DNA from 2 places in the Weissella sp. LMG 11983 genome. Region 2 is predicted to be linked to the other one. Evidence: riboswitches for the same ligand, from Rfam matches in the RefSeq annotation. Region 2 holds a riboswitch; the other holds the start of a gene.
The links. Region 2 has a riboswitch for FMN ahead of OIT45_RS10360 (ECF transporter S component). Riboswitches for the same ligand answer to the same signal wherever they lie in the genome.

Region 1 (7,624 bases), on a different contig from region 2:
TCAGACATCAAGATTCAAATGGTTGGGTTGGAGAGTACGCACGAAGTACCTTTGACACCAGCTGACCGTTTGCGTTGGGCAAAGTTGCGTTCACACCCAGTGATGGACTTCGTCGGCCAAGCCTACGCGACGGTGCCAGTATTGACGCACTTTGAGACGAACTCAACGTACTTCTTGTGGGATGTTTTGACGACAGCTTATTCACAAAAGCCTGAGTTGGTGGAAACGAAAATGATGAACGTCGACGTGATTCCAACTGGCCAAAGCCGTGGCCGTACGTTCGAAACACCAGAAGGTCGCGAAATTGAATTTGTGTACCACGTTAACCATGACGCTTTCTTCACGTTCTTTGAAGAGACGATGATGGCAATGAAGCACTACTAATCTGTAACCGCCGAGTCAACCGACTCGGCTTTTTGTGTTAGTATGGGGGCAATAAAAATGTGGAGGGCAGCGATATGTATGTGCCAGTTTTTCTACGACCACGTGATTTAGTGGCATTGCCTTGGTTGATATTTGTGACGACAATAGTATTCTTGATGTTCATTGATAATCAAACAGCCCGCTTTGTTTGGGGCGGTATTGGATTGTTTCTTGGGGTAGTAACGTTGATTGGCGTAACAATCATGCGACGATACATTGATATTGATAAGGATTAGAAGAGCATCTAGCATCTGCTGGGTGCTTATTTTTTACCATTGTAAACCGCTATCTAAAAGGCTAAACTAGACTTAAATTAGAAAAAGGTGAAAATGATATGAGTGAAATCACACAAGAACAATTGGCGTATTTCAAAGAAGCCGTGGCGGTTAGTCCAAAGGCTGACGCACTTCGTAACGCGGTAACGACGAACGGTATTTTGCAAGCGGCGCGCGATAACCGTCGTGCCGGTGAATTGACGCCCGTCTTCAGCGTTGACCTAGAGAACTCACCAGTTGCGAACCAATTACAATCTGGTCGTTGCTGGATGTTCGCGGCATTGAACACGATGCGTCACGATATGAAGGCGTTGTACGGTTTGCCTGGGGACTTTGAGTTGTCACAAAGCTACACGTTCTTCTGGGACAAGTTGGAGAAGGCAAACTACTTCTACAACAACATCGTGGCTACGGCTGAGCAACCAACGACTGATCGTGAAGTCGCCTTCCTGTTACAAATGCCACAGCAAGATGGTGGGCAATGGGATATGATGGTCGGCTTGATTGAAAAGTACGGTGTCGTACCACAATCAGCTTACCCAGAATCACAAGCATCATCACACTCAGCCGACTTCAACCGTTTGTACAACGCAAAGTTGCGTAAGGACGCCATCACGTTGCGTCGCATGGTAACGGAGCACGCAACTGAAGAGCAAATCGAACAACAAGTTGCCCAACTTGGTCGTGAGAACTACCACATCTTGTCATTGACGTTCGGTGAGCCACCAGTAACGTTCAACTTCTCATACCGTGACAAGGACAACAACTTCCACAGTGATGCCAACATTTCACCAAAGGATTTCTATGCGAAGTACATTGGTTGGGATTTGAGCGAATATGTTTCAATCATTAACGCTCCAACAGCTGACAAGCCATTCAACCAAACTTACGGTGTGAAGATGCTTGGTTCAGTTGTCGGCGGACGCGAAGTGAAGCACTTGAACTTGGATTTGCCAACGTTCAAGGATTTGGCCGTTAAGCAATTGTTGGCCGGTGAAAACGTTTGGTTTGGTGTCGACATGGGACCTAAGTTGGACCGCACGGCTGGTTTGATGGATACGAAGTTGTACAACGAAGATGACTTGTTCGATGTTGATTTCAGCATGACGAAGGCTGAGCGTTTGGAGTTCGGTGATTCATTGATGACCCACGCCATGGTTTTGACGGGTGTAGATTTGGTTGATGGTAAGCCAACGAAGTGGAAGGTCGAAAACTCATGGGGCGACAAGAACGGCCACAAGGGTTACTTCACGATGTCAGACGAATGGTTCGACGAATTTACGTACCAAGTTGTGATTAAGAAGGAGCACTTGCCAGCTGAGTTGCGCGATATTTACGAGAACACAACGCCATATGAATTGGCACCATGGGATCCAATGGGTGCCTTGGCATAATCAATAACGATAGGAACGGTACCTGTGATGGGTATCGTTTTTCATTTGTCAGTGATTCCAAAACCAAAACAAAGCACCGATTTTGTATTCGGCCTATTATGGAATGAAGAGAATGCAAAAGAGGGAGCAGTATGGAACGCGTCTTTTTAAATATTAACCAGACGAATCGAGAATTAAATCACAAAATTAGGCGGTATCTGAAGCAGCAAACAGTTCGTGGACAGGTGCGTGATTTACGCGTGCTAGCCCGTGCATTAACGGATGTGACGTTGTTGGTACCGGTGTTAGTTGATGCGAAAATGCGCCACACATCAGTATCGGGGTACAGTTACGTCGTTGGCGAACCGGATGTCCATTCGAAATTAAGCTATACGATCCGTGATGAACGCACATATTTAGTCACCTATACTGACTTGGCTAAGAGCCGTGCCGGTCAACGCGAACCGGATACGATGCAGGTACAGATGCCATATTTGTTAAACCGGTTGGCGACTGATGAACGTATTGATGGGATTATTCTGAATCCAGGCACGGATGATGTGACGTTACCTAAGTCATTGTTATTGGACGAATTGGATGGCCGTGATATCGGTGCCGTTACAGGTACGGTTGCAGATGATTTGCCAATTCAGGCGCCAGAACAGGTGGCAGCGCCGGTCGGTGTTGTCGCGATTGAGCTACGTTTGAATGAACTTAATCGGCTCCATGAAAACCTAGAAACGATGCGGACAAAGAACGACCGACGGATTGATCGGTATGCCCGACAAACTTGGAATTTCGTGGCCGTTATTACGCTAGTTATTTTGGCACTCATGGCGGTGCCAGTGCTTGGTCGACGAGGCTTGTTGCCGACCGCAATTCTGATTTTGCTGGCGATTATAATCGGTCGCATCATCCCCGTCAGTGCCACTAACCGTCAACGAGCAAAGGTCCGTGTTTATGAAAAGGAACGTGCCTTGGTTCGTATGATTGCGGTGGAGGATGATATTTATCGCATATCATTTGACGAAAAGGCGTCTGACAACAAACTAGGTGACGTTGGGGATGATAATGCTGATTTGTTTTATGTGAATCAGGATGTACTTAACGAAGAACTTATTCAAGGACTGAACCAGTTAACTTATGTTACGAAACCGGCAGATCGTATGAGGATAATTGAGACGTTATCGCCATTGTTCGAAACGGCATTATACGTCCAACCCATTTTCACGACCGACCACCAAGTTGCCCGAGATATCGTTGGACGACCATATCTGGCTGATGACAATACACGTGTGAGTGAAACAATCCCCTACAAAGGCCAAGAATATTTGCATATATACCTGCGAACCAGGGATGCGATTAAAGATCAGCATCCATTGCTAATGATTAAGCGATTGGATTATATCAATAACATGTTCAGTCAGTTTTCAGACCTAAAAGGTATCGTGTTCGATACGTCGATAAAAAGAATCGCGATTAAGCGCACTGAATTCGATAAGTTGTACTTGGAAACTGAATATCTGCGTAAGGTGCCAACAAACTATCTGATGGTAGATGAAGAACCGGTGGCACAAAAATTGGTGAACAAAAAGCCACAGGTTACCACACCAAGAGACAAACGCCCAGCAGCAACTACTAGGAATCAACCGATGAAGCCAGTAAAAAAGCCTAAGCGAATTGCTGGACTAGCAAAGGTTAACGTTGATTGGTTTGGGTATTCATTACTGATGTTGGTGGCATTTGCCATTGATGCATGGCTAATGTACGCTAATGCCTATCATCCAGGTCAACAGTTGTCGTATTATTTGCTTGGCGCGGCAGGTTTCTATGGCCTATACGCAATTGATATCAACAACTACCGCAAGAAGCATTTGTTTAAAAATGCGCCACGAGTCAATATTCATTTGCCGGCTTGGCAATGGTTGTTATTTATTGCATTAGCAGTCAACTATTATGTGCCAATTAATTACATGATTTCACCGAATAAAATCGGCTTAGAAACTTACATGTATGAAATGGTAGCCGTTGCGGTTATGGCATTTGTCTTGATTATCATTGGGACTTTCCACGTGCAAAAATACAATAAATACTAGAACGAAACATCTCGGTGCAAAACTGAGATGTTTTTATTTTTTGCCGGTTTGTTAAAGAATTGAGATTTACAAAGCTGACGACATAACGTTAGACTGACCTTGTTAAATAAATCATGAATAAATCTTCGGGGCAGGGTGAAATTCCCGACCGACGGTGATGGCGTATGCCTCAGTCCGTGACCCGCAAAGCTAGTTTAGCGATGCGGTTGATGCAGTGTGAATCTGCAACCGACAGTAAAGTCTGGATGGGAGAAGATATCAATCTTTGTATTAGTGCACGCTTTTTTCAGTGGCCTAGTACGTTTTTTGCGATACCTCAAACAATAACTACGCTCCGGTATGATGGTCAACATCATGCCGTTTTTTTATTCCCGGAGTAGTTAGGGGAAGATATGGATGATTTAACAATGATGCAAGTGGCGGTAGCAGCAGCTGAAAAAGCTGCCCCAAAGGAGACCTGGACCAATCCGCGGGTTGGCGCGGTGATTGTCAAAAATGGTGCGGTGTTAGCGACAGGCTATCATCACCAATTTGGTCAAGCGCATGCAGAAGTGGATGCCATGCAACAGGTGGATAACCCAGCTGATTTAAATAACGCCACGATGTACGTCACGCTCGAACCATGTGCTCACGTTGGCAAAGTTGGTGCATGTGCTGATGCGATAGTGGCTGCTGGGATTGGTCGGGTTGTCGTTGGCCAAGGTGATCCGAATCCGTTGGTGCATGGTCAAGGCATTCGCAAGTTGCGCGCGGCTGGCATTATCGTTGATGTGCTAAACCAACCGGTGAGCGAGAAGTTGAACCCTGGTTTTCATCACTTTTTCGAAACTGGGCAACCATACGTCATGTTGAAAGTGGCGCAGAGCGCGGATGGGTTCATCACCAAGGCGGTGGGGCAATCGACGAAAATTACGGATGCCAGTACGGATGTTGTAACGCATGAACAACGTGCAGAAGTTGGCGCGATTATTGTTGGTAGTGAAACAGCATTAACGGACACGCCAAGTTTGACGGTGCGCCATACATCGATAACACATCCCCAGCCATTGCGTGTGATCCTTGACCGACGTGGACGACTGCAAAGCGAATCCCAATTCGTCGATGACCGCACATTAATTTACACCATGAATGAGGCGTTTGCAGCGACGGCCGAACAGGCCATTTTATTTGATGGTCGTTTGCAGTCGGTGCTGAATGACCTTGGCCAGCGAGGTGTGCAATCAGTTCTAGTTGAAGGCGGTGGGGCTGTGCTACGGGCGTTCTTAGCCGCGGATTTGTGGCAGCGGTTGGATATTTACCAAACCACAACGGTCTTTGGGACGGGGGTGGCTGGTATTCAGGTGCCAACAACCAGGGCGACCGTTTCAGAGCGTATCGGTAACGCGATGCATCATATTTATTACCGGGAGAGAAAATAATGTTTACAGGAATTGTATCGACTGTTGGGCAAGTGACTGAGCTTGCCCAACGACATGAACAAGAGCGTCGTCTGACAGTTACGACGCCAACAAATTATTTCGCAGATGCCAAGTTAGGCGACAGCATCATGATTGATGGGGTGTGCTTAACAATTACCACGAAGACTGCCACGGAGGCGACGTTTGATGTGATGGTGCCAACTGTGATGACGACGAAAATAGGTCAGTATCAATCGGGCACTCGCGTCAATTTGGAGAAAGCCATGCTGGCCACTGATCGGTTTGATGGTCACTTTGTTTTAGGGCATGTGGATGGAACGGGGCAGGTAACAGACGGACATCTGGTTGACGAAACGGTCTACTTTACGGTGCAACCAAAGAACCAAGCCTTGATGAAACAAATTGTACCGAAGGGTTCGATTGCAATGAATGGCGTGAGTCTGACGGTGATTGAAACGACAGCCACGACGTTCACAGTGGGACTGATTCCACATACATTGACGCATACGATGTTGCAGGATGTGCAAGTTGGGGATGACGTTAATTTAGAGACCGACATTCTGGCCAAGTATTTAGCAAAGGAGCGTGCATAAGATGAACCAGGAAATTCGAGAACGTGTTGAAAAGGCGCTACAAGCCTTGAAGCGAGGTGAACTTATCATTTTGAGTGATGACAGCCAACGCGAGCATGAAGGTGACTTGGTTGGCTTGGCTTCGTTTGCGACAACGGCAAGCGTGAATGCTGCGTTGCGAATTGGTCGCGGTGTGTTGTGTGCACCAATGGCCGCTGAACGGGCAGAGGCGTTGTCCTTAACCCAAATGGTTGCGCATAATACTGAAAAATTTGGTACCAAGTTCACGGTTAGTGTTGATCACCGTGAGAATACCACGGGAGTATCAGCCGTGGAACGGGCATTCACCATTCGAGAACTAGCGAATTTGTCCGCAGACGCAACTGATTTTGATCGACCAGGGCATATTTTCCCATTAGTCGCTGAAGCCGATGGCGTGTTGGCACGACCAGGTCACACAGAAGCAGCGGTTGATTTAGCGAAGCTGGCGGGCGTGTCACCGGTGGCTTACATTATCGAGATTTTGGCAGAAGATGGCCGAATGGCGCGCGAAACGGCGTTGGCTGAGATTGCTGAACGTGAAGGGTTAGCGACGTTAACGATTGCGGAGTTAATCGCGTATCGTGAGACGCAAATGGCGCGTGATTACACAGTGGGTCCAACTATTAAATTGCCAAGTGCATATGGGACGTTTGCGGTAACGGATTATCTGTCGGAAAATCGCGAACCGGATTTGCTGGTTGAAAAAGCCACGTCTGGAGGAACGGTACCATTGGTTCGCTTGCATTCGGAATGTCTGACCGGTGAAGTACTGGGGTCATTTCGTTGTGAGTGTGGACCACAGCTTCACGAGGCATTGCGTCAAATTGATGCCCAAGGTGGGGCAGTAGTTTATCTACGTCAAGAAGGTCGCGGCATCGGACTGGCTGAAAAGCTCCGTACCTACGTGTTGCAAGAAAATGGGTACGATACGTACCAGGCTAATGTTCACCTGGGACACCAACCTGATGAACGCGATTACGCGCATGCTGCCCAAATTCTGAAGGACGCGGGATACGATAAGGTACGTTTGTTGACAAATAATCCAGCCAAGATTGCCCAACTCGAGGCCCACGGCATTGAAGTTGTCGAACGGGTGCCACTCATTACGGGTGTGAATAACGTGAATCAAGGGTACATGGACACAAAGCGCGATAAGTTTGCACACATGATTTAAAAGGAGAATAACATGACAATTTATGCAGGAACATTGACCAACCATGAGCAACGTCACATTGCAATTGTGATGAGTCGTTTCAATACGTTGATTACGGATGCTTTGCTAGCCGGTGCAAAGGAAGCTTTAATGATGCATGGCGTCGTAGAGACTAATATTGATGTTTATTACGTGCCAGGTGCGTTTGAAATCCCATTGGTAGCTGAAAAGGTTGCCTTGACGCAAAAGTATGATGGCATTGTTACTTTGGG
Region 2 (7,624 bases):
GCAAGACCTGCGTCATTTCTTTACGTATTTGATTGAAAAAGAAAAGTCGATGCCGTTGGCGAATATCGACCGTTTCACGATTATGGCCTTTCTCGGTGAGTTAGAGAAAAACGGCAAGTCACGTAACACGGTCATTCACATGGTGTCCACGTTGCGAAAGTTTTTCCAATTTGCGACCAGCAATAACTGGGTGGCTATCGATCCAATGACACAAGTCGATCCGCCTAAAAAAGCGCAACATCTGCCAGCTGTTTTAACGCTGACTGAAGTCGAAGCTTTGTTGGCGGTACCTGACCCCAACACGCCGTTGGGTTTGCGCAATCGCACAATGCTCGAAGTGATGTATGCGACAGGCTTGCGTGTGAGCGAGTTGGTTAATTTGCGTCTGGATAATTTGCACTTGGAGCTTGGCTTGATTCAGACACTTGGAAAAGGTGACAAAGAACGCATCATTCCGATTGGGGATGTTGCATCGCACTGGTTGCAACGATATTTAACGGATGGACGACCATTCCTTGGCAAACAACAGGATGAACAGGTGATTTTCCTAAATGATCACGGACATCAATTGACACGCCAAGGTGTCTGGAAGTTGATAAAGGGTTGGGTCAAGGCAGCGGGCATTACCAAAGATGTCTCGCCACACACGTTGCGTCATTCGTTTGCGACGCACATTTTGGAAAATGGCGCGGATTTACGTATTGTGCAAGAATTACTCGGTCATGCCGACATTTCAACGACTCAGATATACACACACATTTCGAATAAGCGTTTGACTGAAGTTTATGGCAAAAGTCATCCGCGTGCTTAACTAAGAAAGGAGGCCGTACATGTTAGTTGTGGTTCGTAAAGATCAACCGAAAATTGCGATGGGACTTTTGTCTTATTTGCCACGTTTGCATGATGTGGCTTCTGTGCAACGCGAAATCGAATGGTATCAAGCCAGTGATGCACGTGAAATTTTGCTTTGGCAGTCACCAGAAACGCAACACTATGTTGCTGTATTGGGTGTAGAGGCAGTGTTTGATTCAATTGTATTGCGCTTGGTAGTGTTTGGACCGGAAGTGCCAGGTACATCACGTATCGCTGTTGGTTCAGAAATATATGAAGCGATGAAGCTACGATACCCAGATAAAACGATTGTTGGCACGATTAGCACGCAACCAATCTTGACGGAATGGCGGAAGTATTTGCATGGCTGAAGATTTAACGTATCGCTTGAATGACTTCGAAGGGCCGCTGGACTTGCTCCTGCACCTTATCAAAGTTAATGAAATGGATATTATGGATATTCCAATTGTTGAGATTACGGCTCAGTACTTGGCGTTTTTGCATCAAGCGGAAGAACGAAACTTGGATATCGCTGGCGAATTCTTGGTAATGGCGGCTACTTTGATGTCAATCAAGGCGTCATATTTAATTCCGAAAAACGAAGAATTGACATATGATGAAGAATTAGCCGAATTTGTGTATGAAGAAGATCCACGTGAGGCATTGATGGCCCAACTATTGGAGTATCAACGTTATCAACAAGCAGCCGATGACCTGCGTGAACGTGAAGAAGGACGTCAATTGCAGTTCTCACGTGCGCCGATGGCGATTCCAGACGATATTGACGTGGCGCCATTGCCAGAAGGCTTAGGGTTGTTTGATTTGCAACTGGCTTTTAACCAAATGGTCGCTAACCGCACGAAGAAACAAGTTCGTCCACGCACAATGCGCGGTGAAACGTGGTCAATTAGTGCCCAAATGAAAACAATTGTGGCACGGATGACACCGGGTGAAACGATTGAATTTGAAACCTTCTTTGGGGAACATGATAGTCGCGATAAGATGGTCACAACCTTCCTAGCTATGCTAGAGTTGGTGCGTCACCAACATTTGCGTGTTGCCCAAGAAGATGAATATGGTGCCATTTACCTGACTTTAGGTGATGTGCCATATGATGAAACTGCAGATGAGGGAGTCGATTTTGACGATGAAGACTAGCTTACAACAAATTGAAGGTTTGCTTTTTGTGGCTGGGGATGAAGGCATCACGGTTGCAGAAATGGCCGATGCGACTGGTTTCGCAAAGCCTGCCGTCATTGGCTTGTTAGAAGATCTTGCCGCCAAATATGAGAGCGATGAGAATAGTGCGCTCGACGTTTTGAAGACTGACGACCAGTACCAATTGGTCACTAAGTCGGAACTTGCTGAGACAATTCACCGTTACTTTACGGCGCCACTGACGACAGCTTTGTCACAGGCGTCACTGGAAGTGTTGGCGATTATTGCATATAAGCAACCAATCACACGAGTTGAGATTGACGAAATTCGTGGTGTGCAATCACAAGCAACGATTCAAAAATTAGCACTACGTAATTTGGTAGAAGGACGCGGCCGTTCTAATGAACCAGGTCGCCCAATCCTATATGGGACAACCGCTTACTTCTTGAACTACTTTGGTTTGAGTGATTTGCAAGAGTTGCCACCATTAGTAACAGCCGAGGCTTTGGATGCCTTGCGTGCCCAAAAGGATGTGGCATTGCCTTTGATGCCAGGAGAAGAAGGTGGATCTGCATTTGATGTGGCCCTACCAGAGCTTGCTGAAACAGCAGAAAGAGAAGAATAACATGGCAGAACGATTGCAAAAAGTGATGGCTCAAGCGGGAGTTGCATCACGTCGTGCATCAGAACAATTAATTTTGGATGGTAAAGTAACAGTCAACGGTAAGACAATTCATGAATTGGGAACTAAGGTTGAGCCATCAGATAAGATTGAAGTGAGTGGCGAACCAATTGACTCACGTGAAAAGTTGGTTTACTTCTTGTTGAACAAGCCCCGTGGCGTTGTGACAACAAACAGTGACGATAAGGGCCGTGCAACGGTTATGGACATTGTCGATGAACCTGAGCGTGTCTACCCAGTTGGTCGTTTGGACTACGATACAACCGGTGTTTTGTTGTTGACGAACGATGGTGAGTTGGCCAACAAGTTGATGCACCCACGTTACCGTATCGACAAGGTTTATGTTGCTAAGGTGAAGGGGATTCCAACGAACGAAGAACTAGAGAAGCTTCGTCACGGTGTCACAGTTAAGACAAAGCAAAACGGTCGTTACACGACATTTAACGCTGCGCCTGCCCGTGCTGAAATCCAATCAACGAACACTAAGAACCACACGGCAATTGTGAAGTTGACGATTCACGAGGGTAAGTACCACCAAGTTAAGGAAATGATGAAGGCGGTTGGTCACGAAGTGTTGAAGTTGACTCGTGAGCGTTACGGCATGCTTGATTTGACTGGCCTAACACCAGGTGAGTACCGTCCTTTGCGTTATGAAGAAGTACAAGCGTTGAAGGCTGGAAAGCAATACCGCAAGTCAGCAGGACGCTGGTAAGCTATAATAGAGGCGTCTGGGGCTTCCTGGAGGCCTCTTTTTTGCGGATAAAGGGGAAGGTTATGAGTAAAAGTCGATTAGAAGCGTTTAGTGATGGGATTTTTGCAATCATCATCACGATTATGGTGTTGGATTTGAAAATTCCGTCAATCGGTACTTGGGCGGGAATTGGCAATGCTGCGTGGTTAAGTACATTTTTGGCTTACTTGGTAAGTTTTATTATTACAGCTAGTTTTTGGGTTAGCCACCACTTGATTATTAGTAATATCGAAAAAGTGGATAGTGGCGTCTTGTGGACCAATGCATTGACGTTTTTGCCAATGTCTTTGGTGCCAATTACAACGGCTTGGTTTGGTGAGTTCCCAACCCGGGTAGCGCCGAGTGTGACTTACGGGATTGTGTATGTCATGTCCGTGATTGCTTTGTACAACTTGAGTCATGTCATCGCGAAGCATCTGGACAATCCAGCACAACAAAAAAGAATGTGGCGCGTCAATCGTAGTCGCCTTTGGTTAATCGGCATTGGGCTGATTGGAACGTGCTTGGCCTTTGTCTGGCCACCAATTACCGGTGGTATGGTCTTTGTTATTTCGGGCGGTTGGCTATTTTTACGTAATGTCATCCACGTTCGAGCTATTCAGGACATGTAACCGCTCGACTTTTGTTACAATTACAGTAAGATGAAGAACTGTGGAGAGGTAATGTGCCTTTCACAGAAACGTTTCACAATGATTGTGATGAAATTTGAATGGGGGGATGCAAGATGGCAACACCAGATACACGTTCTGGCCGTAATTATATGAAAACCGGCCCTGGCATGTACGCCTTTGCAAAGGAACACAAAGTCGCCGGCTGGCCTTGGCTATTGAAGCCAATGGGATGGCTTGGCCGTAAGCATTTTAAGAACATTGAGAATTCACTTGCTGATGACGAAACAGTAGTCGTCGCTTTCTTAACGAAAATGGCCGGTTTAACAGATGCAGGTGAACCAACAGGTCGCTTCAAGTGGTATGCATTTGCTCTTGGTGATTCTGGAACTTTGTATTTCGCACATTGGCGTCCATTCCATTTGGATTCTTTGCGTATGACGCTTGATCAAGTGAACACGATTAATCCAGACACTGGTATTATTCGTGGTCGTTTGCAAATCCAAACGTTGCAGGGAACCCAAGATTTGACGTTGAAGTGGTTTGCGCCACAAATTCGCCGTATTTATGATTTGCTGAATAATGAGAAGCACGCTTACGATAAGCTGCGTCACAAGGTTGACTTGGATGGTTGACCATTAGTTAGTCGCGTGCTAACCTTAAATCTACAATTGAATATCTTCAGGGCAGGGTGAAATTCCCGACCGGCGGTAACTACGTTTTGTAGAAGTCCGCGACCCACGTCAGGTTTGGTGTGGCTGACACGGTGTAAATCCGTGACCGACAGTAAAGTCTGGTATGCAGAAGAAAAAATAGATTGACTGGTCACAGCCGGTTTCTTTATGTCGCCCTGGCATGAAGGAACCGGCTGTTTTTACGACCAGGTGGAGGTTTGCTGTTATGAATAAGACGCGTCGTTTGACCGTTATTGCCTTGTTAGCTGCGATATCATTTGTTTTGATGATTTTCCCGCAGTTCCCATTGATTCCAGGTGCATCTTTTTTGAAAATTGATTTTTCATTTGTACCAGTTTTGCTGGGTGCATTGATGCTTGATTTGAAGAGTGGTTATGCCATTTTGCTGTTGCGTTCATTATTGAAGTTGTTGTTGAACAATGAAGGTGTGAATGACTACATTGGCTTGCCAATGAATATTATTGCAATGGCTGTGTTATTAACGGTTATTATGATTATCGTGAAGCGCCAAGATATTTCAGCGAAGCGCTACGTTGTTGGTGCCGTGCTGGGAACGCTTGGATTGACGTTGGCGATGGTGATTTTGAACTACGTTTATGCGGTGCCACTGTATGCGATGTTTGCTAATTTCGATATTGCAAAGACAATTGGCCTCGGGACATACCTATTGTGGATGGTTATTCCGTTCAATCTGATTGAAGGCGCTATTTTGACAGCTGTCTCAGGCTTGGTATATTTGGGATTGCGTCAAATTATTAACACGACCCGCTCACAACTTAACTAAATAAGTCCTATTCTGCTTGCACCGTTTTAGTTTCTTCATTACACTTGGAAGAAATACATGAGAGGTGGTCAAGCAGTTGACAAATGATTTCTTGATCACCCTGTTTTCGGCGTCTGAACCTCGTCGTCACAGGGTGATTTTTGGTTTATTGAAGCGTCAGGTAACAGTGTCAACGGAATATTGGGGTTTGCGCTATGGATTGTTGCAAATTTCAGGTTTGATGCCTCGCCTAGATAAGGACACATTTGATGCCCGCATTGCCGCATTGCAACAAGCAGGATTGCTGGCTGAGGCTGGAGAAGGTCAACTTGTTTTGACGCCAGCCGGTCAAGAAGCACAAGCTGAGTATGCTACAAACCACTACATGCCAGAGCATTTGAGTACGTTATTGAAGGTTGATGTATTGACCTTCATGCAAGCCTTCTGGTTGGCAAATCAAGTGGTGTCAGAAGTGGCGTACAGCAATAAGAAATATTATCCTTTGCAGATTGATCCACGTACGATGCTGACGGTTAAGACGTGGTATGGCAACATGAATTCACCACGTTTGGTTGCAACGTGGGCATTGACGATTTAACGATTCTTGCAACGTCGACCACAAGAAGACGCGGACCGCTTGGTAGCAACGTGGGTCGGTCACGAAACACCAGGTTTAAACTTTGAACAGTTGGGCTTCCCAGCAACGTGGACGGAAGATGATTTTTATTTCTGGCAGATTGATCAATACGCAATCTGGTCAGAAGAATTGCAACGCGGTGCCAACACGCCATTGAAGTTGTTATGGGATTTGGTTGCCCACCGCCCATTGCTACCAAATAGCGTGCAAGCGTCATATAACGGCGTGATTGCCGGTCGCCCAATGGATGAGATGGTCCAGAGCCGTCGTTTGAAGATTGGGACGATTCGCGAACACTTGTTGACCGCGGCGATTTGGCTACCGATGAATGATTTTCCGTATAAGAACTATTTGACGCCGGATGTGGTTGCTCACTTTGAGCAAAACCTAACCGGACCAATTAACGATTGGGAGTTTAGCATGGTTCGTACATCTGACGATCCACTAGAATTCTTCCTATTCCGTTTGTATGAGATTTATTTGACGAAGCAAGAGGAGGCCGCTCGTGGATAAAACAGCATTGACTGCGGTTCTAAAAGAAAAGTTTGGCTTCGACTCATTTAAGCCGGGTCAAGCAGAAGTGCTTGAAGCATTAACTGCTGGAAAAAACACCTTGGCTATGTTGCCAACTGGTGGTGGTAAGTCATTGATTTACCAAATGATGGGGAATATGCGTGATGGTTTGGTTATCATCGTGACACCGTTGCTATCATTGATGCAAGATCAAGTTGCACGCTTGAATTATGCCGGCGAGTCAAAGGTGGTGGCCTTGAATTCAACGTTGCCACAGGATGCCCGTCGTACGATTTTGCGTAGTTTGGACCAATACAAGTTCTTGTTTGTGTCACCAGAAATGTTGGGACAAACTGTTGTGCAATCTGCTTTGCGTAAGGTGAAGATTAACTTGTTAGTGGTAGACGAAGCACACACGATTGTCAGTTGGGGACCAGATTTCCGACCAGACTACTTAGCGTTGCCACAAGTTCACAAGAAGCTTGGTCAACCACAATTGTTGTTGTTGACAGCTACGGCAACGCCAAAGATGATGAACGATATCACAGTGCCATTTGGATTGCCTGAATCAGACTGGTTCATTTATCGTCAATCCGTAGATCGCCCAAACATTTACTTGCACACGGAAACGTTAGCAAACGAAGGTCAAAAGCGTGAACGCTTGGCCGATTTGGTGCGCCAACTACAGGGACCAGGAATTGTTTATTTCTCAAGCCGTAAGTTGGCCACCTCAATGGCTGATTGGTTGGCAGAAAATACGGATCGTCGTGTGGCAGCTTACCACGCGGGACTTGATACGATGTCACGATACCGCATTCAACAACAATTTATGTTGGGCCAAATTGATGTTATTGCAGCGACGTCAGCTTTTGGGATGGGGATTGATAAGGATAATGTTCGTTATGTGATTCACTACCACTTGAGCAATGATTTGGCTAACTATCTCCAAGAAATTGGACGCGCTGGTCGTGATGGCGAGCAGTCAG

Region 1: it holds a riboswitch for FMN, as region 2 does, so the genes downstream of both, ribD (bifunctional diaminohydroxyphosphoribosylaminopyrimidine deaminase/5-amino-6-(5-phosphoribosylamino)uracil reductase RibD) here and OIT45_RS10360 (ECF transporter S component) in region 2, are expected to answer to the same signal.

The regions. Positions count from the first base shown of each region.
Region 1 covers NZ_JAOZFD010000001.1:1,599,829-1,607,452, forward strand. The annotation lists gene OIT45_RS08025 (nucleoside hydrolase) at 1-384, shown strand, start outside; gene OIT45_RS08030 (hypothetical protein) at 459-659, shown strand; gene OIT45_RS08035 (C1 family peptidase) at 758-2,092, shown strand; gene OIT45_RS08040 (SseB family protein) at 2,224-4,167, shown strand; FMN riboswitch at 4,285-4,428, shown strand; gene ribD (bifunctional diaminohydroxyphosphoribosylaminopyrimidine deaminase/5-amino-6-(5-phosphoribosylamino)uracil reductase RibD) at 4,560-5,585, shown strand; gene OIT45_RS08050 (riboflavin synthase) at 5,585-6,178, shown strand; gene ribA (GTP cyclohydrolase II) at 6,180-7,373, shown strand; gene ribH (6,7-dimethyl-8-ribityllumazine synthase) at 7,386-7,624, shown strand, end outside.
Region 2 covers NZ_JAOZFD010000002.1:167,086-174,709, forward strand. The annotation lists gene xerD (site-specific tyrosine recombinase XerD) at 1-811, shown strand, start outside; gene OIT45_RS10330 (reductase) at 831-1,202, shown strand; gene OIT45_RS10335 (segregation and condensation protein A) at 1,195-1,989, shown strand; gene scpB (SMC-Scp complex subunit ScpB) at 1,979-2,614, shown strand; gene OIT45_RS10345 (pseudouridine synthase) at 2,616-3,383, shown strand; gene OIT45_RS10350 (TMEM175 family protein) at 3,446-4,033, shown strand; gene OIT45_RS10355 (hypothetical protein) at 4,147-4,665, shown strand; FMN riboswitch at 4,704-4,843, shown strand; gene OIT45_RS10360 (ECF transporter S component) at 4,931-5,509, shown strand; gene OIT45_RS10365 (hypothetical protein) at 5,658-6,086, shown strand; gene OIT45_RS10370 (hypothetical protein) at 6,093-6,638, shown strand; gene OIT45_RS10375 (RecQ family ATP-dependent DNA helicase) at 6,631-7,624, shown strand, end outside.